Regions from separate parts of the Peribacillus sp. NPDC097895 genome, predicted to be linked through region 2. Evidence: riboswitches for the same ligand, from Rfam matches in the RefSeq annotation. Region 2 holds a riboswitch; each other region holds the start of a gene.
The links. Region 2 has a riboswitch for preQ1 ahead of queC (7-cyano-7-deazaguanine synthase QueC). Riboswitches for the same ligand answer to the same signal wherever they lie in the genome.
Positions count from the first base shown of each region.

Region 1 (7,084 bases), on a different contig from region 2:
TCTCTTATCGTACCCTTTTGATATTGTACATAGTTACAATGTCGCCCCGGCTTCTCTGTGCCTAGTAGTAAAACTTATATGCTTGTTAGCGAATGCAAGTCACTGGAATATTGCCCCCTCTTTATTCAAGTCATTTTATTCACGTTGGAAGCATATTAGGCAGCCGGGGATTATTTTTTTAAAAAACTAATAAACTTACATATAAAATTAAAGGAGCAGGATGATCATGAAACTTGAAGATATCATTAAAGAACGGCGCAGCATCAAGCGATTTAAGGACATTCCTGTTCCTCTTGATACCATCCAAACTTTATTGGAAACGTCGACGTGGGCACCAAACCATAAAATGACCCAACCATGGCGCTTCGTCGTGGTTCAAGGTGACAGTCGCTTAAAGCTGGCGGAAGCAACCCGTGCTTTCATGGCAGGCAAAGAGAAGGATCCGGAAAAGAAAAAAGAAGCTGGACAGCGTGGATATAACAAACTTATTGGTGTCCCGATGTTTATCGCAGTGATCATGGAAGAGAATCCGAATCCCATGATACGAGAAGAAGATTATGCAGCTACAAGTGCTCTGATCCAGAATTTTAGCCTGCTTGCCTGGGAACAAGGAATCGGGATGATATGGGAAACATACGGCATGATACACAGTATGGAGTTTCGGGATGCTCTAGGCGTGAAACATTGCGAGAAAATCGTCGGCAGTCTTCACGTTGGTTACCCTGATATGATTCCCACCCCACGTCCAAGGAAAGCGATCGATCAAATACTGACCATAATGGACTAATATAAAAGGAAAGCTTCCAATCTTCAATTGGAGCTCAGACTGTAGGCAAACTCGATGAAAATCGAGATTGCCTACAGTTTTTTTATGGCTTTTACAATTTGAACATTGATTACCTCTCCAGGCACTCGCTTTCCGCGGGCGGTCCGCCCTCGGCTTACGCCTGCGGTGTCTCCCCTTGACGCGCTTTTCCCGCAGGAATCTCGCACCTTACGCTCCAATCAACTTTGTTTTAACATATAGATAGAACTTAGTCCTACAGTCTTTTTTGTATTAAAATAGAAGTATTAAACTTGAGGTGATAAGGTTGGCTTTCTAAACATGATTCTATTGAAAAGTCCAGCCGTATGTATAGTGACTAAAAGATTGATCACAAAAAACCCCCTTCTAAAAGGAGGTCACTGATCTATTATTCTCAAAAGAACTCGTGATATAAAGCTTGAATTGCCGTCTCCTCATTGAATCCTTTCACGCCGAACATCATGCTTACCTCTGAAGAACCCTGGTTGATCATCTCAATATTGACCTTTGCATCGGCCAGCGCTTTTGAGGCTCTTGCCGTTGTACCGACATTATGGCGCATTCCTTCACCTACAATCATGATTAAGGCAAGATCATGCTCCACCATCACTTCATCAGCATGTAGTTCTTGCTTGATGCGTGAAATGATTTTCTTCTCGGCATCACCCTTCATCTGGTCCTGCCTTAGTATAAGTGTCACATCATCAATGCCTGACGGAATATGCTCATATGAAACTCCATAGTCTTCAAGGATATGCAGCAGTTTCCGTCCAAAACCAACTTCCCGGTTCATCAAATATTTGCTAATGTAAATACTGCAAAATCCCTTATCACTTGCAATCCCGATAACCGGCCCGTTCGTATTATCCCTTGTGCTCACAATACGGGTCCCTTGTGCCATCGGGTTGTTCGTATTTTGGATATGGACAGGTATTCCCGCACGGAATGCAGGTATTAGCGCCTCATCATGGAATACCGAGAAACCGGCATAAGAAAGCTCCCGCATTTCGCGATAAGTTAATTCCCGGATCCCTTTCGGATTGGAAACCACACTCGGATTCACCGCATAAACGGCATCTACGTCCGTAAAGTTCTCATACAAATCAGCTTTGACACCATTCGCAAGAATCGAACCCGTAATATCGGAACCGCTCCTAGAGAAGGTTAAAACATCACCATCTAACGTATACCCAAAGAATCCTGGGAATACTACGATTCCAGGCTCATCACGAAGAGCATATAATCGATCATAAGACTCTGGCAGCACCTTGGTAAATCCACCTTCATCCGTTACGATCAAGCCAGCCTTCTTTGGATTAATATACTGTGCCTCTATCCCGCGGCTTTGGAAATAACCTGCGACCAGCTTCGCATTATTATCCTCGCCACTGGCCTTCAATGCATCCAAATAGCGCTTCGGGTTAGTTTGGTCTGCATGCAACAGTGCCATTAAATTTTCATGAATCCCAATGATGACACTCTCGGATATATCCAGCTCTTCAGCAATGCTCGCATAGCGGGAGACCACATCTTCAATTAAAGGCTCACCGTTATTCCCGCGCAGTTGCTGTTCTGCAGCCTCAATCAATAAATCCGTCACCTTTATATCATCGGAATTGCGTTTCCCTGGAGCCGAAACGACCACGATCTTCCTCTCTGGATCTGAAACAACAATTTCGAATACCTTCCTCAACTGTTCACCTGATGCAAGTGAACTTCCGCCAAACTTTGCAACTTTCATCTCGACATCCCCTATTTTCGTAAATATTCTGTCAAAATCATCTCTCCCTATTATTGCGCTTTTTAGCGAAACAATCAAGTGTAAATTCCGTTATAGGAGGACATTTGTATTTTCATAAAGGACAAAGCAGCAGGACCGCTAATCGAGAATGGCTAAAAACAAAAAAAGACAACGGGCATATGCCCATTGTCTCTCCTATTCTTTAACGATTATCCACAGTTTCCGGGTATAAGTCATGATTCATCAAGCGGTAATCTGCCATTTCCTCATACTTCGTACCTGGTTTCCCATAATTGGTGTAAGGGTCGATGGAAATTCCGCCCCTAGGAGTGAATTTACCCCAAACTTCAATATATTTCGGGTCCATCAATTCGATTAAATCGTTCATGATGATGTTCATGCAATCTTCATGGAAATCGCCATGGTTCCGGAAGCTGAATAAATAAAGCTTCAAAGACTTGCTTTCCACCATCTTCACACTTGGAATATAGCTGATGTAAATGGTTGCAAAGTCTGGCTGCCCCGTTATCGGACATAAGCTAGTAAACTCCGGGCAATTGAATTTGACGAAGTAATCACGGTTAGGGTGCTTGTTATCAAACGACTCCAGAATTTCCGGTGCATAGTCGAATGTATATTTTGTCCCTTGATTCCCAAGCAATGTAATATCATTTAATTCTTCTTCTTTTCTTCCAGACATAAAAAAGTCCTCCTCTTCCACGTTTGTCAGGGGAGATTCATAAAATGGGCCTCTATATAACAAAAACCATATCTCCTCAAAGATATGGTTGATTCGCGAAAAATATCAAAGCCATAGTTTTTTTAAGAGGGTGATGCTATGAACCTCTCCCGTTATCGGGAAATATTTTAATTTGTCATAGTAAATATAAAAAAAAATAGACAATCTGTCAATGCAACTCTCTTAAATTGGGTTTGATTCATTTATATATTCAGTTTAAAATGGAAAAAGCAGTTCAACCTATAAGAAGGAAGAGATTATACAAATGTGGATTTTTGCAGCACTCATCACCAGTTTATGTTTCGGTATCAATAATAGCATTTTCAAATGGAGCAGCGGAAAAGGCTATTCCAAGATACATATCCAATTTTTCTTTTATTTTTCAGCTTTTATTTTGTCCATTTTTTATGGAATATTTATGGATGGTTTGAAGCTGGACTGGCTATCTATCTTGCTTGGTGCAGCTATTGGTGTACTGAACGCTAATGGTAACATCCAGATGGCAAGCGCCTTTGAAAAAGGGCCGGCAAGCTTGACATCACCATTAATCGCAGCAAACGCCATATTCCCCATTCTCTGTGCAGCTTTAATTTTTCACGAACATATTTCTACCCTGCAGTGGAGTGGAATCGTCTGCATGTTTCTCGCTACCTTAGTCATTCAGTATACACCTAATGCTAAAGGTAACCATCAATATGTCCCTTGGATTATGCACACATTATTCTCCATCTTATCTTTTGGTGTGCTTGGCATTCTTATGACGACATCAACACGTCTTCATTTAAACTCCCTTGATATCCTTGTATCAATGTATGGAGGCGGAATGCTTTATCTTCTTTCGGCTCTAGCTCTTAAAAATGAAAAAATCAAGCTAAAGGAAGTCAAAATCGGTTCCTTAGTAGGCTTTTTAAGCATGATAGGCTATGGATGTTATTTCTTTGCGTTGAACACCGGGATCGCAAGCATCATTTTCCCTGTCGTCAGCCTGAACTGTTTAGTTGTCGTATTCGCTGGATGTTATTTATTCAAAGAAAAACTAAAAACCTATCAAATTGCCGGAGTACTTGCAGCATTAATCGGCATTATCTTAACTAAAATATGAATATAGTTCATTTATAAAAACAACCTGGCTGTCATGTGCACACAAGCCAGGTCTTTTTTAATTTAGCCGGAAAATAAGATTGGTTCAAAAAAAGTGTTGACACTTCCCTTTAAATATCAGATAATTTTGAATATTATCTCTTCCAATTTTGTTGCTTTTGGAATGTTTGAAAAATCCTCTGCCACGGGTATAAAAGAAGTAGGTACAACCACCTCATTTAATTTAGAAAGGAAAGATGCAAAATGGTAAAAGTTACAGTAACAGTTGATTTCCAAGGAAAATCTTATCAAACTAACGTCCTTACTAAACCGGGTACAAATCAAGAAGAAATTTTACAACTAGCCCTTCATCAAGTAGAAAAACAATGGAAAGCATAAAAAAGCAGGCATCGTAATAGATACCTGCTTTTTTATTACCTTTTTGATGCACTATTAAAGGATCCCCTTTATAGAAATTCCCTCCCACTTAAAAGCAATTGTTTTTTCCTTCAATCTGAATAACAAGTAATTTAGAATTACACAATAAAGACTTATAAAAAAGACGGTCTTTTTAAGGACCGTCAGGTTTGTTGACAAAAGGAGTCCTATCTAACGGTTAAAACAAAGTTGATTGGAACGGGTGTGCGAGACTCCTGCGGGAAAAGCGCGTCCAATGGAGACCCCACAATCGTAAAGGAGCCGAGAGCGGACCGCCCACGAAAAGCGAGTGCCTGGAGTGGTAATCTAATGATTACATACCCTCAAAAAAAACTGTAGACAAGCTCGATTTTCATCGAGTATATCTACAGTCTGAACGATCATTTTAAGGACCGGCTTCATTAATTATTTCTATACTAAATTTCTTATTAATGGCATGGAACGTTCTTGAAGGCTATCGGAAAGCAGGCTATAAGAAATTAATTTCTTCTTGTACTGCTTGACTACATCAACGTGATCGTTGTAAATGTACACAAATAACCTAACATCCTTTTTGCCGCTTTTAGTATCAATGACTAATGGAGTCCCACTGTTCTCTGGATGTAAAAACAATTGCTCGTTACCCGGGAATATGTGATTTTTCTTTAAAAATTTAGCTTCATTAAAATAATTTATGACTTGGAGTTTTTTTTCATTTTCCAAGCGTTTTCCGTTAAAGGTTACGATAGAGTTGGCTTCGCTAAGTTCAGAATGCAGTTTAAATTTGCTCAGGATCCAATTCACTGTATCGGTCGGGAGACAGGAAACCAATATTTTAACCAAACTTAAGATAATTGTTAAAATCAAAACAGGCAATGTCATATTTCATCATCTCCGCTATGTTCTAAATTTATTGTATATAACTAATTATAACAAAGGGGCGGGTGGATTTTCATAGAAGATGTGACCGTTCTATTAACGTTTCGCTTTTCGTGAACCCCGAAATAATCCAATTTTCATGCAGCGCATTAGAAAAATATATACCCCAACCACTGCATTTAAAAGCAAAAAAACTGGACGTCATGATGACGACCAGTTTTTTTGGAATTGCTTATTGATATCCCCAAATCATTGTTAGCATTGTACCGAAAATAGTAACTAATGCAACAAATAATCCATAATAAACGTTTGTGTAAATCGATGCTTTATCTTCAGACTCTCCTGCATGCATGAACATAACAAATTGAAGTGCTGCTTGCATGAAGGCCGTCACAAGCAGGACGATCACAGCCATTTTAAGTGAGAGATCAAACACAATAACTGATAGTGCGACCAAAGTCAGAACTAGCGAAAAAGCAAATCCCATAACTTGGCCCCGTGGGAATAATTCTTTCATATTACATCATTCCTTTCAGGTAGACGAAACTGAAGATGAAAATCCAGACAACGTCCAAGAAATGCCAGTAAAGTGAAAAGATGAAAGCCTTGTTTGTTGTCTGTGGAGTCATACCGCGTTTTTTAATCTGCACGACGATGAAAGTTCCCCAGAATAAACCAAGTGTAACGTGAGCTCCATGCGTACCTAGTAGTGTGAACAAACTAGATAAGAAAGCACTTGTTTGAATCGTTGCTCCTTCATGTACATACTCCACGAACTCATAAATTTCGACTCCTAAGAAGCCTAAACCAAGAATAAGGGTGATAATGAAGAAACCAATCGTTGCTTTCTGCCTGCCAAGTCTCATTGCATTGATTCCAAGACCTATGGTAAAACTACTAGTTAAAAGAAAGATTGTTTGAAACATTAGTGTTGGGACTTTAAAAAGATGTTCCCCTGTTGGACCATTTCCAGTACCACCAACTAAGACAAAATAAGTGGCGAACAGTGTAGCGAAAAGAGCTATTTCTGCTCCCAGGAAAATCCAGAATCCAAAAATCTTTAAGCGATTTTCTTCCGTGCTATATTCTAGTGGCAGCGAGTTATCTATTTTCATTACTTAGCACCTCGCAATTTATTTTCAGTTTCTTCGATCTCTTCAACAGAGATATAACGTCCGTGATCTTTTTCGAATGAACGGTGAATCATACAAGCAAAGATACCGATCGTTGCAATGATTGCAATGATCCACATGCTGAATACCAATGCAAAGCCCCAAACGAAGAAGATACAGCTCATGATAAACGGCACGCCACTGTTATTTGGCATATGAATCTTTTCTACTTTACCGCCAAATAATTTAAAGCCTTTTTTCTTTGAATCCCAGAATGCTTCTGTAGAATCAACTGTTGGCACAATTGCAAA
Region 1 is NZ_JBNNSH010000006.1:106,816-113,899, reverse strand. It holds gene ACQKMH_RS23075 (nitroreductase family protein) at 227-787, shown strand; gene ACQKMH_RS23070 (aspartate kinase) at 1,200-2,546, opposite strand; gene queF (preQ(1) synthase) at 2,749-3,246, opposite strand; PreQ1 riboswitch class I at 3,354-3,399, opposite strand; gene ACQKMH_RS23060 (EamA family transporter) at 3,551-4,387, shown strand; gene ACQKMH_RS23055 (BA3454 family stress response protein) at 4,630-4,764, shown strand; gene ACQKMH_RS23050 (YfmQ family protein) at 5,215-5,664, opposite strand; gene qoxD (cytochrome aa3 quinol oxidase subunit IV) at 5,894-6,178, opposite strand; gene qoxC (cytochrome aa3 quinol oxidase subunit III) at 6,180-6,776, opposite strand; gene qoxB (cytochrome aa3 quinol oxidase subunit I) at 6,776-7,084, opposite strand, start outside.
Region 1: another riboswitch for preQ1. It lies ahead of queF (preQ(1) synthase); the one in region 2 lies ahead of queC (7-cyano-7-deazaguanine synthase QueC).

Region 2 (7,084 bases):
GATGTTCCGGTTGTTTTACCTACTGTTTTGTACTTAGCTTCCTGAATTACACCTGTAATTAAACGCGTTACAGTCGATTTCCCTCGAATCCCATTCACATTTACACGTACTGGAATGGAGTCGAGACGCTTTTGATGGCGTTTTTGTTCGACTATTCCATAGCCAAGCAAAAAGATCGCACATATAAATATTGGTGCCATTTTTTTACCTCTCTTTTTTGAAGTATTTGATTTACTGAATACACACTACATGATTTTAAACTTAATAGGCAAGAGCCAATTATTCTATCGCGATATAGTTTTCATCATCTTTTTCAAAAAAATGTATATAAGAGTGTAATAGTATCTAAAGGGATTAAAAGTTCTATGAGTACAAAGATACGGATGAAAACTCAGTAAAACCTGGTTTATTTACACTAATTTATGGGAGTTGTAACAAAAATCCATGATTAATAGCGCCAAAACAATTTCGTAAGTATTTGAACCCAATGCTTAATGGCTATATTTATATAATGAATTGTTTTTGGAAGTGAGGTTTATTACAGTTAAATAATTGTTTATACCCAGAAGTTAATCCTTATGTAATATTGTTTATGCATTTGTCATCCAATGTCAGGGATTGCATCTATCGACTCAATTAGTTGGATTCTTTTGAATATGAATAAAGATGAGTAAATGAACACATCTCTTTTTTTTGAGATTTTTCTGCTTTTTGCCAAAAAAGCACCTTGGGACCTATATTCACTTCTTTACCTGAAACATGAAATAAACTAAAGTTAATCCAATTTTTTTAAAAAATACCTAGTTTCTTCTATTATAATGTTAATGGGTGAATGAAAAATAAAAAGCTCAGACGTATATCTGAGCTTTCTGCTTATTTATGGAATGGGTAATGAATCTCAATCTTTCATGAGGGAATTTACATTTAAGGGAAAGGAGCTAACTACCAGTAGCTGATTATGGAAGAAGAATTAAGATTAACTGGATTTCTTTCTGTCAGAAACCTCTGGGGTGGAACCTTTTTTACCACCATCAATCACATAAAGTTTAGGAGCTAATCTCCTTTTTCCTTTGTTTTCAGAATTCATCTTCATATAATTTTCGTATTCCTTGCGAAAGAATTCGTTGGTTTCCCGTTCTAGGGCTTTCCTTTCGTTAAACTCTGTTATGAATTTGAAAAAACGTTTCATATGAATTCCTCCTTGTGGGGTAAAAGGTCTTGGTTTAATCGTAACATGAAATCACATAAAATTAACCTTTTTTTACAATTTTGGAGAGAAAAATATGCTTTGGCGGTAATAAAGTTGTGCATTATTTGTTCTGTAAGAAAACATGCGATTGTTCCTTCCTGAGCAGAAGTCCCTATTCAGTGAAAGGATATGAAACGTTGGGATCATGAGTTCAATTACTTGAACTCACCAAGGTAAGGAAACAAAACCCCCTCAGTTTGTAGAAAAAGAGGTGCCATCTAATCTTCAAAACAAAGTTGATTGGAACGGAAGGTACGAGACTCCTGCGGGAATGCGCGTCCAAGGGAGACCCCGCAGGCGCAACGGCGCCGAGGAGGGCTCCCGGACCGCCCGCGGAAAGCGAGTGCCTGGAGCGGAAATCAACGGGACAAAACCAAGCCATTTGTCAATAGTTTAAATATTCATACTATAACACACTTAGTATTGAGGAAACATAGCAAAATATTCACTTCCAATAGCTTTTTTGATAAATGATTCTATCAGTTAATGATACTGTGTATAATTTCATTTATTCCCCGAATTCCGGAAAATGAAACAATCTTCAAGCAGGAAAGAAAAAAGCATTTCCCGCATTCAAGTGGCGGGAAATGCTAGTATTATAATTGGAATTTCCTAACCTGTTCAGTTAGTTGCCCGGCAGACGATGCAAGTTCACTGGCGTGATTCGTGATTTCATCCATTGAAGAGCTCGATTGTTGAGCGGAGGCAGAGACTTGTTCGATTCCTGCTGCTGACTCCTCAGAAACGGCTGCAATGTCTTCGATGGCCTGATTGATCTTTTTACTATTTGTAGAGATGTAGTTTAATTCATTAGTAATATGTTGTATCTTCGTACCCATATTCCCGACAGAGTGATTGATCGTTTCGAAGGTTTGGCCGGTAAGGGTTATCTGTTTCGTGCCCTCATCCACCTGTAAATAACCATCCTCCAGGGAATGGACGACGTTTTTTGAACCAGCTTGTATTGCGGTTACGATTTCGGTGATATCCCCAACCGAGTGTGTGACCCCTTCAGCGAGTTTTCGAACCTCATCCGCGACGACGGCAAAGCCCTTTCCATGTTCGCCAGCCCGTGCCGCTTCTATGGCCGCATTCAAGGCCAATAAATTGGTTTGATTGGATATATCCTTGATGACATGAACAAGCTGAGAGATTTCCTGTGAATGGGAATCGAGCCCTTTCACTTGCTCGACGGCATTTTTGACGACCTCATCAATCATTTTCATTTTTTGGACTGAACTTCGCATTAAAGTGGTTCCTTCCTTTGTCATGGAAAGGATCTCGGTTGAGCTTTGTGATACCTCGACTCCTTCAAGGTGGGCCTGTTCGATCTTGCCGCTGAATTCATCCATCATGCACACCATTTCAGATGCCCGGTTTGCTTGCGACTCCGAACCCTCCGAAAGTTCGTACATGGTGGTCGCTATCTGTCTGCTGCCCTGTTGGACTTCATTCGCTGATTGTGTCAAATTTTCACTTTGGTTCGAAACGGATTCGGATACAGCCAGCATTTTTTCAATCGTATCACGCAGGTTTTTCTGCATTTGGTTGGTGGATACTGTTAATTCCCCAATTTCGTCATTTGACTTTTGCACAAGGGGCTCATGATTCAGCTCTCCGTCAGCCACCATTTTCATCCTGTCCCTGATTTTAAGGAGGGGGGTGGTAATGAGGTTGGCTGTAACAAGCGCAAGCAGAAGACCGATAAGGACTGCCGCAATGGATATGATGATACTTGTCGTCTTAACCGATTTCCCGCTTGCGATGACGGTTTCACCTGAAGCGACAATCAATTCCTCGCGTTCCGAAGCAAGCTCCTTGAAACCCTCCATTACTTCATTGCTGATTGGCGCGACTTCATTTTTGAGTATTTCTTTAGCGCGTTCTTCATTCCCATTTTCATATTGTGTAAACACCCGGTCTACAATCATCGTCCTCCAATCCACGCTTTTCTCGATCAAATCCTTTGCTTTATCAGAATCGCTTAAGGCTAGGAGATCCTCCTGGATGACCTGGCTTTCTTCGGTATATTGCAAGAACCTTTCTTTATAACTCTCGTCACCATATAGAATATAAGCTCGGGCGAATGCGGTTCTTTGTGCTAGATTATATAGTAGCTTTTCATCTTGGATAAGAAGCGGAAGTTCCTTTTGGATGATATCCTGGGAATATACCAGTGACTTGTTGCTGCTATAAATATTGAATGCTCCTAAGATGATACATAAAGATATGATGAGTGAAAATGCCACTAATACTTTTCCTTTAATGCTTTTCAAATGAATGGACCCCTTTATCGATATTTTGTTCATACTTTTTTATCGGATAGATAATGGGATATTTAAGCAATGAAAAGATAACCAAATTTTCCATCAGATCTATTATTCACTAAATATAATCATCTTGATTTTTTCTCGTTTTCAAGTTACTATTGACTTGGAAAAATATAATATTCCGCGTTAAGGCGGAAGAGGTTCTAGCTACCCTCTCAAAAAAACTAAGGAGAAACAGTGCTCTATTCTTAGGGTGCTGTTTTTTTCCGTAAAAAGGAGTTTTATAGAAATGAAGAAGAAAGAAAAGGCAGTGGTTGTGTTTAGCGGAGGTCAGGACAGTACGACGTGCCTGTTCTGGGCATTGGAGAGATTTGAGGAAGTGGAAGCGGTGACGTTCGATTATAATCAGCGGCATAGCTTGGAAATCGAATGCGCTCAAAACATTGCCAAGGAATTGGGCGTGAATCATCATATCCTTGACATGTCGCTGCTGAACCAATTGGCACCGAATGCATTGACGAGAAGTGATATAGCAGTGGAGGACGGGGAAGACGGGGAATTGCCTTCAACGTTCGTACCAGGGAGGAATTTGCTGTTCCTTTCGTTTGCCGGGGTGTTGGCCAGTCAGATTGGCGCTAAACATATCGTCACAGGTGTATGTGAGACGGATTTCTCGGGATATCCAGACTGCCGTGATGTATTCATTAAATCGTTGAATGTGACCTTGAACTTGTCGATGGACCAGTCATTCGTGATTGATACGCCGCTAATGTGGCTTAATAAAGAGGAAACATGGGAGCTTGCGGATCAGCTTGGCGCATTCGACTTTGTCCGCGAAAAGACCTTGACTTGCTATAACGGGATCATCTCCGACGGATGTGGAGATTGTCCGGCATGTAAGCTGCGGAAAAAAGGACTGGATGACTATGTAAGCAGACGGAAGGTGCTTTCATGATGTACGGTTTTACTATAGTGGATAAACTCCAAAAAATAGATGAAGATATTCAGCGCAGCCAATTGAAGTATACAAATAAGAGGGTTCTCGTGAGTAAGGAATTCACCTTTGACGCGGCGCACCATTTGCATGACTATGAAGGAAAATGCAAGAACCTGCATGGCCACACATATAAGGTCATTTTCGGATTGAGCGGGTATACGGATTCACGCGGTTTGATGATAGATTTTGGGGATATCAAGGATATATGGAAAAATGAAATTGAAATCCATCTGGATCATCGTTATTTGAATGAAACCCTGCCGCTCATGAATACAACAGCTGAAAATATGGTTGTCTGGATTTATGAAAAAATGGCCGGAGCCCTTTCATTAAAAGAATATGAGGGTGCTAGAGTTGAATTTGTTCGACTATACGAAACGCCAACAAGCTATGCTGAAGCCAGACGGGAGTGGATGGAAAGTGAGTAAACTCCCCGTTATGGAAATCTTTGGCCCGACCATCCAAGGTGAGGGAATGGTCATTGGTCAAAAAACCATGTTCGTTCGGACGGCCGGATGCGATTATTCGTGTGCCTGGTGTGATTCCGCATTTACTTGGGATGGGACCGGTAAGGAAGATACCGTCCAAATGACTGCTAGAGAAATATGGGATGAGCTGAAGCGAATTGGGGGTTCCGGTTTTTCCTTCGTGACGATATCAGGCGGAAACCCGGCTCTGCTGAAAAACCTAAACGGCTTGATAGCGATCTTACATGAAAATAAAATGAAAATTGGTGTCGAAACACAGGGGAGCCGATGGCAGGATTGGTTTCTCGATATTGATGAACTGACTATTTCACCTAAGCCGCCGAGCTCTAGAATGAACACGGACTTTACGGTGCTTGATCAAATCATATCGAACCTGGCTGTTCGTAATCCCGATAATAATGTCTCGTTGAAGGTAGTCGTCTTTGATGATGAAGATTATCAGTATGCAAAAAAAGTACATGGCCGGTACCCGGATATTCCTTTTTATCTGCAGGTCGGGAATGATGACAGCAGGACGGCGGATGATCAGCAGCTAATTAGCGGACTTTTGAAGAAATATGAAGAGTTAATTGATAAAGTGATAGCTGATGATGAATTGAATGATGTGAAAGTGCTGCCACAGCTGCATACCTATATATGGGGGAACAAGCGAGGCGTGTAAAGAAAAGAGAGCAGGAGGCAGTGTGATGCGTAATCACGCTGCCTTTTACTTATTACAGCCTTTGAATGTGCGTAGCTTTGAAGGATGATGTGTATTTAAGACCATACCCTAATAAGCGATCCATTCCAATATGAGCGGTCCAAATTAAACCAATCATCATCAATGCATCCGACTTTAGAAAAACGGCTAGTAAAATCGTGAATATGGAGAGGGTATAAGTATGAAATAAGTTATAAACTTTTGCTCCAATCCGCTCGTTAATCAGATAGGCCAGCATGGAAACATCAGGAGACAAAATCAATAAAAGGAAAATCGACCAGCTGAATTCATATGACGAATAGATGAAAATCGTAGCTAAAAGGACCATGAGTCCTTCAATATGAAGGAAATTCTTTACCATTTAAAAGCCTCCCGAATTTTAATTGACCATTGGTTAATAATGTTCAAAAAAATTATATGATGTTCTTCGTGATATTTTTAACATGAAAATATGCTAAACCTTTTACATCTTGATATGATAGTTCAGAATTAATATAAAAAGTTATGAATCCGTGAAGAGAAAGAAAAATGGACCATATCGATGCAGGATTCAGTTTGTTGTCCGTTAGGTCCGTCAGGGACTGGATTAGCTTCTCGTATGTTTTATTAGAATCGAATTGAAGTAACTGCTGAATTTCTTTTTCCTTCGATAAAAACATGATGGAATAATGATTCTGTTGGGTTAAACCGAACTCTAAGAAACACAATAAAATCTTTTCCATTTTTTCAGAAGGGTCATTTTCCGACATGATGATATCATCGATTAAATGATTTAGAACGGAAAAATCCGTTTTCACCAAACTATAAAATATTTCTGCCTTATTTTTAAAATGATAATAAATGGCTCCATGGCTGCAATCCAATGATTTAGCCAATTGCCTCATTGAGACATTCGAATATCCTACCGTTGCAAAAAGGTCTCTGGCTTCATTCAAGACCATTTCCCTGGACAATTCTTTACCCGCCGATTTTCTTGGAGACATCTTGTCACCTCCCTATTTATTGACCACTGGTTAATAAGAATGATAACTCACTGATTTCCAATTGTCAATTCTTAGATAAAATTATACATGGCTGTTTATAAAGTTGAACTTTCCATTTAATGAAACGAAAATTCACGTAATCGTCAAACAGAGTTAACCTGAATCTTGATTTATTTTAAAACCATTAATATCCTTTTGTGGTATTGTGAGGGTATTCAATGGGCGTTGGGAGATGAAATAAATGAAGAAGAAATTCGGGATATTATCTTCAATTATCATAGTCTTGACAGGGTGTTTTCTATACACTAAGCCTTATAAAGATAAAACAAAACCTGTAGAAGACATTTTTGAAGTGTATCCACCAGATCAAGTAATAACAAATGAAATGATAATCATA
Region 2 is NZ_JBNNSH010000001.1:425,269-432,352, forward strand. It holds gene pgsB (poly-gamma-glutamate synthase PgsB) at 1-200, opposite strand, end outside; gene ACQKMH_RS01955 (hypothetical protein) at 977-1,189, opposite strand; gene ACQKMH_RS01960 (methyl-accepting chemotaxis protein) at 1,846-3,525, opposite strand; PreQ1 riboswitch class I at 3,711-3,753, shown strand; gene queC (7-cyano-7-deazaguanine synthase QueC) at 3,809-4,474, shown strand; gene queD (6-carboxytetrahydropterin synthase QueD) at 4,474-4,944, shown strand; gene queE (7-carboxy-7-deazaguanine synthase QueE) at 4,937-5,665, shown strand; gene ACQKMH_RS01980 (DUF4260 domain-containing protein) at 5,718-6,065, opposite strand; gene ACQKMH_RS01985 (TetR/AcrR family transcriptional regulator) at 6,118-6,687, opposite strand; gene ACQKMH_RS01990 (hypothetical protein) at 6,929-7,084, shown strand, end outside.

Region 3 (7,084 bases), on a different contig from region 2:
GTGTCCAAAACATGGACCAATTTGAAAAAGCCTATGAAACCTATAAACAGCAGGGTACACCGCAAGCAAACCAAATTGATACATCAGGAAAAGAAGAAATCATAGCAGTAAGGAAAAATGAAGAGGACAATATTATCGCAATCAAGACGAACTCTGGTCGCGAACTAGACTACCCCACTGCCCTTTCCGAGGCAAAAGCAGGCAACCTTGCCAATGTCGACGTTTTCCATAAATATGGACGTGATATATTGCGAAGTGAGCCTGATGGGATAAAAGAAAATAACTTGGATCAACTACCGGAATTTTGACTTTTTGGAGGAGCTGCCTGAAATGGGCAGTTTTTTTCTTTTGGATCTAAAACGTGGAGAAAGGACCCAGCATGATAGCCGGATCCTTATTATTCATACTGATAGGATTCAGAGATTTCAAGAAGTTGGCCACAGGACTCGACCACCTCAATGATTTCCATCCAGGACATGTCCAGTCCCAGTTCATTAGCATGGGAAATCTTATCCCTTAATTTCCGGATGGCATTTGCCTCCCTCTTTCCCTTGCTTTTCGAAGGAATTTGGAAGAACCCCCTCAATTCCTTATCTTTATGAATGATATCGAATTTATCACTGATTTGCAGGCATTCTATTATATTGATATCCTCATTTTTATCGATTCTTCTCCTATATAATTCGTTTGCCTTTTCTAAACGGTCCTCGCTGATCATTGGATACCAGCTGCCATCACCGAACCTATGCATGATGATATCGCTCATCCTCATTTCCAATAGGGTAATATATCCGAATATCAGCATCCTGATTGGGGGCTTTTGAAGGTCAGCATGCGTAATTAACCTTTTTATAGAATTATTCTCTAACACAAACACCCTTGTTTTATTCTTAAAAATACGGAGAAGTTGTATCAAAGGGGTTGAATCCGAAACCATTTCCCTAGGTGAAAAACTTTTCAAATATTCCGAGATGATCCCTTCACCAAGTTCTTGCCTTTCGATATATCCGATGATTTCCCCTTGATCTTGCACTGCCATTATATCGAAATTCTTTTTTTCCAACGCTTTTTGTATGTCAGGTGCTCTATCATTTTTATGGCAAGACTCAAGTTCCTGGGCTATGCTCTTAACCGTGATATTTTCTTCATAAAGAGTTTTAAGACTAAGATAGCTGCTATTGTTTTTTTTATCGCTTCCCTTTAACATCTTTCATCCTCCATTTATAAACTTTCTCCGCGAATTGCCTACCACCAATTATAGACCGCTAATTTGCATCTGGTGTCGCTATTTCAAAAGAATTGGAGCAATTTAAATCCAACAAGTAAAGCTTATAGCGATGAAACGGTCATCAATAAATAAAGTCCACACAAGTGGACTTTATTTATTGCGAATCTCTTAAAAGCGATCTACTGCATTGCCTACCGACGTTTCTTCATTCCCTTCTTCTTCCCAAGCCTTGCAAACATCCACCCAATCCTTGGCGTTAGAATATTCAAACAATTCCGCGGTTGTAAGTTCTATTGCTGAGTTCGGACTGCCGCATGCCGGAAACAATGACTCAAAACGCTTCATTGATACATCAAGAAAAACATCTAGGTCGTTTGCCAGTCCAAATGGGCAAACTCCCCCGATTGCATGTCCGGTCTGTTCAAGCACCTCCTCAGGTGACAGCATTCGTGCCTTGAATCCGAACATCTGGCGAAACTTCTTATTATCCACTTTTGCGTCCCCAGCTGCTACAACCAAAATCGCATTTTCACCTTCCCCCTTAAAGGAAAGAGTCTTAGCAATCCGCGCAGGAATGACGCCAATGGTTTCTGCTGCCTCACTCACGGTAGCACTTGATGTTTCGAACTCCATTACATCGCCTTCCCGGTCCCATTGTTTAAAATGGCTTTTGACACTCTCGATCGACATATTATATTCACTCCTTTGAAGTACATATAAAAATAATATCATCCATCATTGCAATAAATCAAAATCATTTTAGACTTTCATTTCTTGATGAGTTATCATTTAAAAACCATTCTTTACAAATTGACGCAACAAGCATATATGGGATACTATTAATTTTCGGGAAAAAGCCTAAACGTGGTTCGTAACCATCCCACGATAAAAAACTAGGGAGAGAATAAAATGAATGTTCGTACACTCGTGATAAACGGGTTATTGGCTGCCTTGTATGTGGCGGTCTCATTGGTGTTTAAACCAATCGCTTTTGAGATGTTCCAATTTCGAGTTCCGGAAATGTTGAATCATCTGATTGTATTCAATAAAAAGTATATCTACGGTATCGTCGGAGGAGTCTTCATATCGAATCTGCTCTTTTCACCGATGGTACCGTATGATTTGATTTTTGGGGTGGGGCAATCCGTGCTCGCCTTATTGCTGGTCATTTTTGTATCGCGGTTCATAAAAAGCATTAAAGGGCGGATGATCGCAACGATTATCTTTTTCACATTCACCATGTTTTTGATTGCAATTGAACTGAACCTTGCCTTTGGCTTACCATTCTGGTTTAGCTGGATGACCACGGCAGTCGGTGAGTTCGTTGTCCTCTTGATTGGTGCGCCAATTATTTATGGAATGAACAAAAGAATTCAGTTTGAAAAGTGGCTTTAAAGGAATCTTCGCTTCGTAAACCCACTATAATGTAAAAGAGCTGTCTGCATCATGCGACAGCTCTTTTTTTCACCAATGAGCCTGAAAATGATAAACTATTAGTAAGAATGGTGGTGACCCTTTGAAAAGAGTCCTGACCTTAATCGGTCTTCTGGTAATCGCAATATTCATTTATTCTAATGCGGAATTGTTTACTTTCGTTTGGAAAAGTGATCTTGATTCAGTCATTAACATATTGAAGGAAAACCTTTTGCTCACTTTTTTCGTGACATTCGTGTTGATGTTTATCCAGAATTCATTTACAATCATCCCCTTAATTTTGCTCCTTACTATCAATGTCACGATATTTGAATTCATATATGGCTATCTATGGAGTTGGTTTACAAGTGTTGTTGCGTCTGGATTGATTTTTTATGCAGCAAGAAACTGGTTTCAGGAACCACTCTTAAAGAAGATGGGCGAAAAATGGCAAGAAACCGTTGTGGAGCATGGCTTTATGTACGTTTTTACAGGGAGGATTTTCCCGCTTATCCCAACGAGTTTAATTAACTTGGCTGCTGGAGTCAGTACCGTCACTTTCAAGGATTTTTTATTTGCGACAGCACTTGGCAACCTTATATACTTTTTCTTTCTATCGCTAATCTCATATGGACTCCTATCTGTTGAAATGAACCTGTATACGGTAGCTGCACTCGCACTCCTCTTCTTACTATTTATCCTTATCTATAAACGTTTAAAAAAGAAAAAAGCCCTAACCATCTTCAGGAAAAACAGGTGACCGCATTGGTCCCTGTTTTTTATTTATGATTCTGCATATATTTTTCTCCGATAGTTTGTTAAAATGTGTATGTAATTTTACCTTAGAAATGTCTTAAAATCAGGGAGAATCTCCATGTCCAAACGCTCCATCTTAGTAATATATATCCTTTCCGGGATTTTTACATTAGTCGTGTTCGACTATTTTTTAACTACAAATATCCACAACAAAGTGGTTTTCATTCAACTTCAAAGAGCTGAAGGCATTGTCTTTCTTTTATCAATAGGCTTGGTCCTATACCTTTATTTAGCTAAAAGGGAAGAATTCAAACAATTAAAAGAAGCGGAACAACGTCGGCGTACACTCATCAATTCAATGGTGGATTTCGTTAACTTCAAGGATGGTGAAGGCCGTTGGCTTGAATCCAATGCCTTCGGACTGCAATTATTTCAATTGGAGCATGTAGACTATAAGGGCAAAAAAGACAGCGAGCTCGCAGAATACTCCGAATTTTATAAAGAGTCATTGATCTACTGTGAAGTTTCCGATGAAGAAACATGGATTAAAGGGGAAATCACAAGGTGTGAGGAAATCATCCCTCTTCCCGACGGCAATCACAAAACCTTCGATACGATCAAGGTCCCATTGTTCTTTGAGGATGGTTCCCGAAAAGGCTTAGTCGTTATTGGCAGGGATATATCTCAAAGAGTTGTCGCGGAGAATCAATTATTCGATAGTGAACAACGCTATAAATCATTGTTTGAACACAACCCATATCCGATGCTCATGCTTGATTTAAACGGAATGATCACTACCGTAAACCCTAGGTTTGAAACGGTAACAGGGTTTCAACAAGAAGAAATCCATGGCGCCTCATTCATAAAGTTGAACTTTTCAGAGGAGGATGAGGAACTGATCCGTACATCTTGCCAATATGTCGTGGAAAACCATAAAGGGATCAAGAAAGGGAAAGATATTGAATTCCTTACGAAATACGGGAAGTCCATCTTGCTTTCCTGTACGTTTGTCCCGATGATGATTGGTGAGGAATTAGTCGGAATCATTACTTATGCTAAAGAGGTCACTCAAATACGAGAAACGGAAGCACGATTAAGAAGAACGGAAAAATTATCGTTAGTCGGCGAACTTGCCGCCAGTGTAGCCCACGAAGTCCGTAACCCGTTAACTTCGTTAAAAGGATTCGTCCAACTGCTTAAAAAGAGCGACCATCCCTATGAACAATACTACACGATCATGTTAAGTGAACTGGACCGGATCAATCTTATTGTAAGCGAGTTACTCGTTCTGGCAAAACCTCAGGAACTCCCATTCAGCAAACATCAAATCATCGGGCTGATGAATGAAGTCAAAACCTTGTTGAAACCGGAGGCGGACTCTTATCCAACCCAAATATCAATATCCGTAAAAAACGAAATACCCCTGCTTTCATGTGAGGCCAACCAACTAAAGCAAGTATTCATAAACATGCTCAAAAATTCCATGGAAGCATCTGCCGATCACATTTGGATTGATTTTGAGCATATGGACAAAAACCTTTCCATTACCATCAAAGATAATGGCAGCGGAATAGAAAAAAATCGGTTAAGACATCTCGGAGAACCTTTTTATTCTTCTAAAGAAAGAGGAACCGGTTTAGGATTGACAGTCAGTTGCCGAATCATTGAGGCACACCGGGGAAAGGTCCGTTTTAACAGCGAGCTAAACCAAGGAACCGAAGTCCAAATCATTTTGCCCATATAAAGCGTAGGACAAGTGTTAGTACTTGTCCTTTTTTGCATGATCGAAAATAATCTTTTGGTACATTTAAAAAAGGGAAGTGAAGAACGCCTTGACCTTCCCCCAGAATGACCCCGCCGCTGCAGGTTCCTTTCCATTCAACATCCCCTGCACGACTTTGTCATTCGATGGGACAGTCTCCGTTTTACCAGCTGTACTCATTTGCGTCGCCTCAACTTCTGTTTCATTTGTTTTGATATCGTCCACGGTTTCTTCTTCATCCATTTCCACATCCATATCCTTTTCGAAAACAATAACGTAAGTACGCCGGTTTCCATCTTTTGAAACCGTAACTGAAATGGCCGTCTTCGCTTTATCCTTGATCTTTACATCCCCACTGCTCTCACCTTCATATTCAACCGTGGCTCCACTAGCACTTGATGCAGCATTCATTTCGACTGAGGTAATATCATTATCGACTTTGACATGATAGGTATGCGCATTCGAATCAAAAGGTTTGTTCCATACTCCAGTTGATACTGTTAGATTGTTCAAAAATGGTGGGGTTTTGACTTCTTCACCTAAAGAATCAGCAGATACTGCCTCCTTTACAGGAGTTGATTTCGTTTTTTGTGTTGAAATGTTTTCATTCTGTTGTACCTTCGATACTTGGCCATTGCTTGTTTTTACATTATTGGATGGATCAACAGGAGTGGAAGATGGTTTATCCCCTTTAGACGCGGAAGGCTGAGTTTTATTCGCCCCAGTAATAGGTTCCTTTTGAACTGTATCCTCTTTTGAGGAGGCATCCTTATCCTTCGATTCCGTTTTCTTAGCTGCAGCCCGTGTAATCGTTAGCGAATATGTTTTTTCATCCCCATTTTCTGCAGTAACGATAATCTTCACAATTGTCTTACCAATTTGAAGGGGTACCTTTACACCTCCACTCGTTGCAACCGTTCCGTTCACCCTTACATTTGCACCACTATCACTCAATGTAGGAACCACAGTAACGGTCTTGATTTCATTCTCCACAGAAACATTATAAGCTGGCACTTTAGAATCGAACGATAACGAGCCGCTTGATAATCCAATCGAAGTTAAAAGGTTGTCATCACTTTCAAGTTTTTCAACCTTGACGGTATAGGTCATCGTTTCATTTATTCCATCGCTGACGGTGATCTTGAATGTATTGATGCCAGTTTGAAGAGCTAAGTCATTGGCCTTCCCATTTGTCAGTTTGACACCATTCACGGATAAGGTGGCATTCTCATTGTTACTCTCAGCAAGCAAGGTGATCTTTTCAACTTCATTCGCCACTGTTGCACTATAGTCGAGTACATCTTCTGCAAATTTTTGATCCAATGCAGTATCTTTTATTTCTAGCTTCGAAAGACTATTCACCGTTCGGGCATCTTCCTGAATGACAGCTGTCCCTTCCTCAGCGTATGCGGCAGGCATATAAACTGATGTTCCCATCCCCGCAAGAGAACAAACCAAGACCACCTTCACGCTTTTTTCTTTTAGCCCCTTCTTTAGCAAAGCCTATCCCCCCTATATTTCCTGAAAACACGTTAGGGACATAGTAACAAAGAAACCTTAATTATTTCTTAATGGGCTGTTGTACTAAAATCCATCTCCTAATGATCAACAACATCAGCCAAAGGAATTCCAAACCAATATTTCCTTTTGATTATTTACATGTCTATAATGTTGGGAGGTAGGCTAATCTAATCATATCGTTATCTCTTTTCTTTTGAATCTCAAACTGCCTTTAGATCATTCATTTAATTTCACTGTTTTTTCACATTTTCCTCTTATAATAAGCTTACATAAGCTAATGAAAGGGTGATGGCACACCAATATGAAGAATTATTTATGGGTGGTAGTAAGCTTATTCAGTTTGCTTTTATACCCGGCAATGGCTTCAGGTCATGCTACAGTAATAGGCTCTAACCCTAGCCCGA
Region 3 is NZ_JBNNSH010000006.1:51,486-58,569, reverse strand. It holds gene ACQKMH_RS22805 (DUF3892 domain-containing protein) at 12-308, shown strand; gene ACQKMH_RS22800 (hypothetical protein) at 398-1,207, opposite strand; gene ACQKMH_RS22795 (YbaK/EbsC family protein) at 1,397-1,918, opposite strand; PreQ1 riboswitch class I at 2,087-2,131, shown strand; gene ACQKMH_RS22790 (QueT transporter family protein) at 2,138-2,623, shown strand; gene ACQKMH_RS22785 (TVP38/TMEM64 family protein) at 2,745-3,401, shown strand; gene ACQKMH_RS22780 (PAS domain S-box protein) at 3,516-5,141, shown strand; gene ACQKMH_RS22775 (cadherin-like beta sandwich domain-containing protein) at 5,205-6,659, opposite strand; gene ACQKMH_RS22770 (copper resistance protein CopC) at 6,982-7,084, shown strand, end outside.
Region 3: another riboswitch for preQ1. It lies ahead of ACQKMH_RS22790 (QueT transporter family protein); the one in region 2 lies ahead of queC (7-cyano-7-deazaguanine synthase QueC).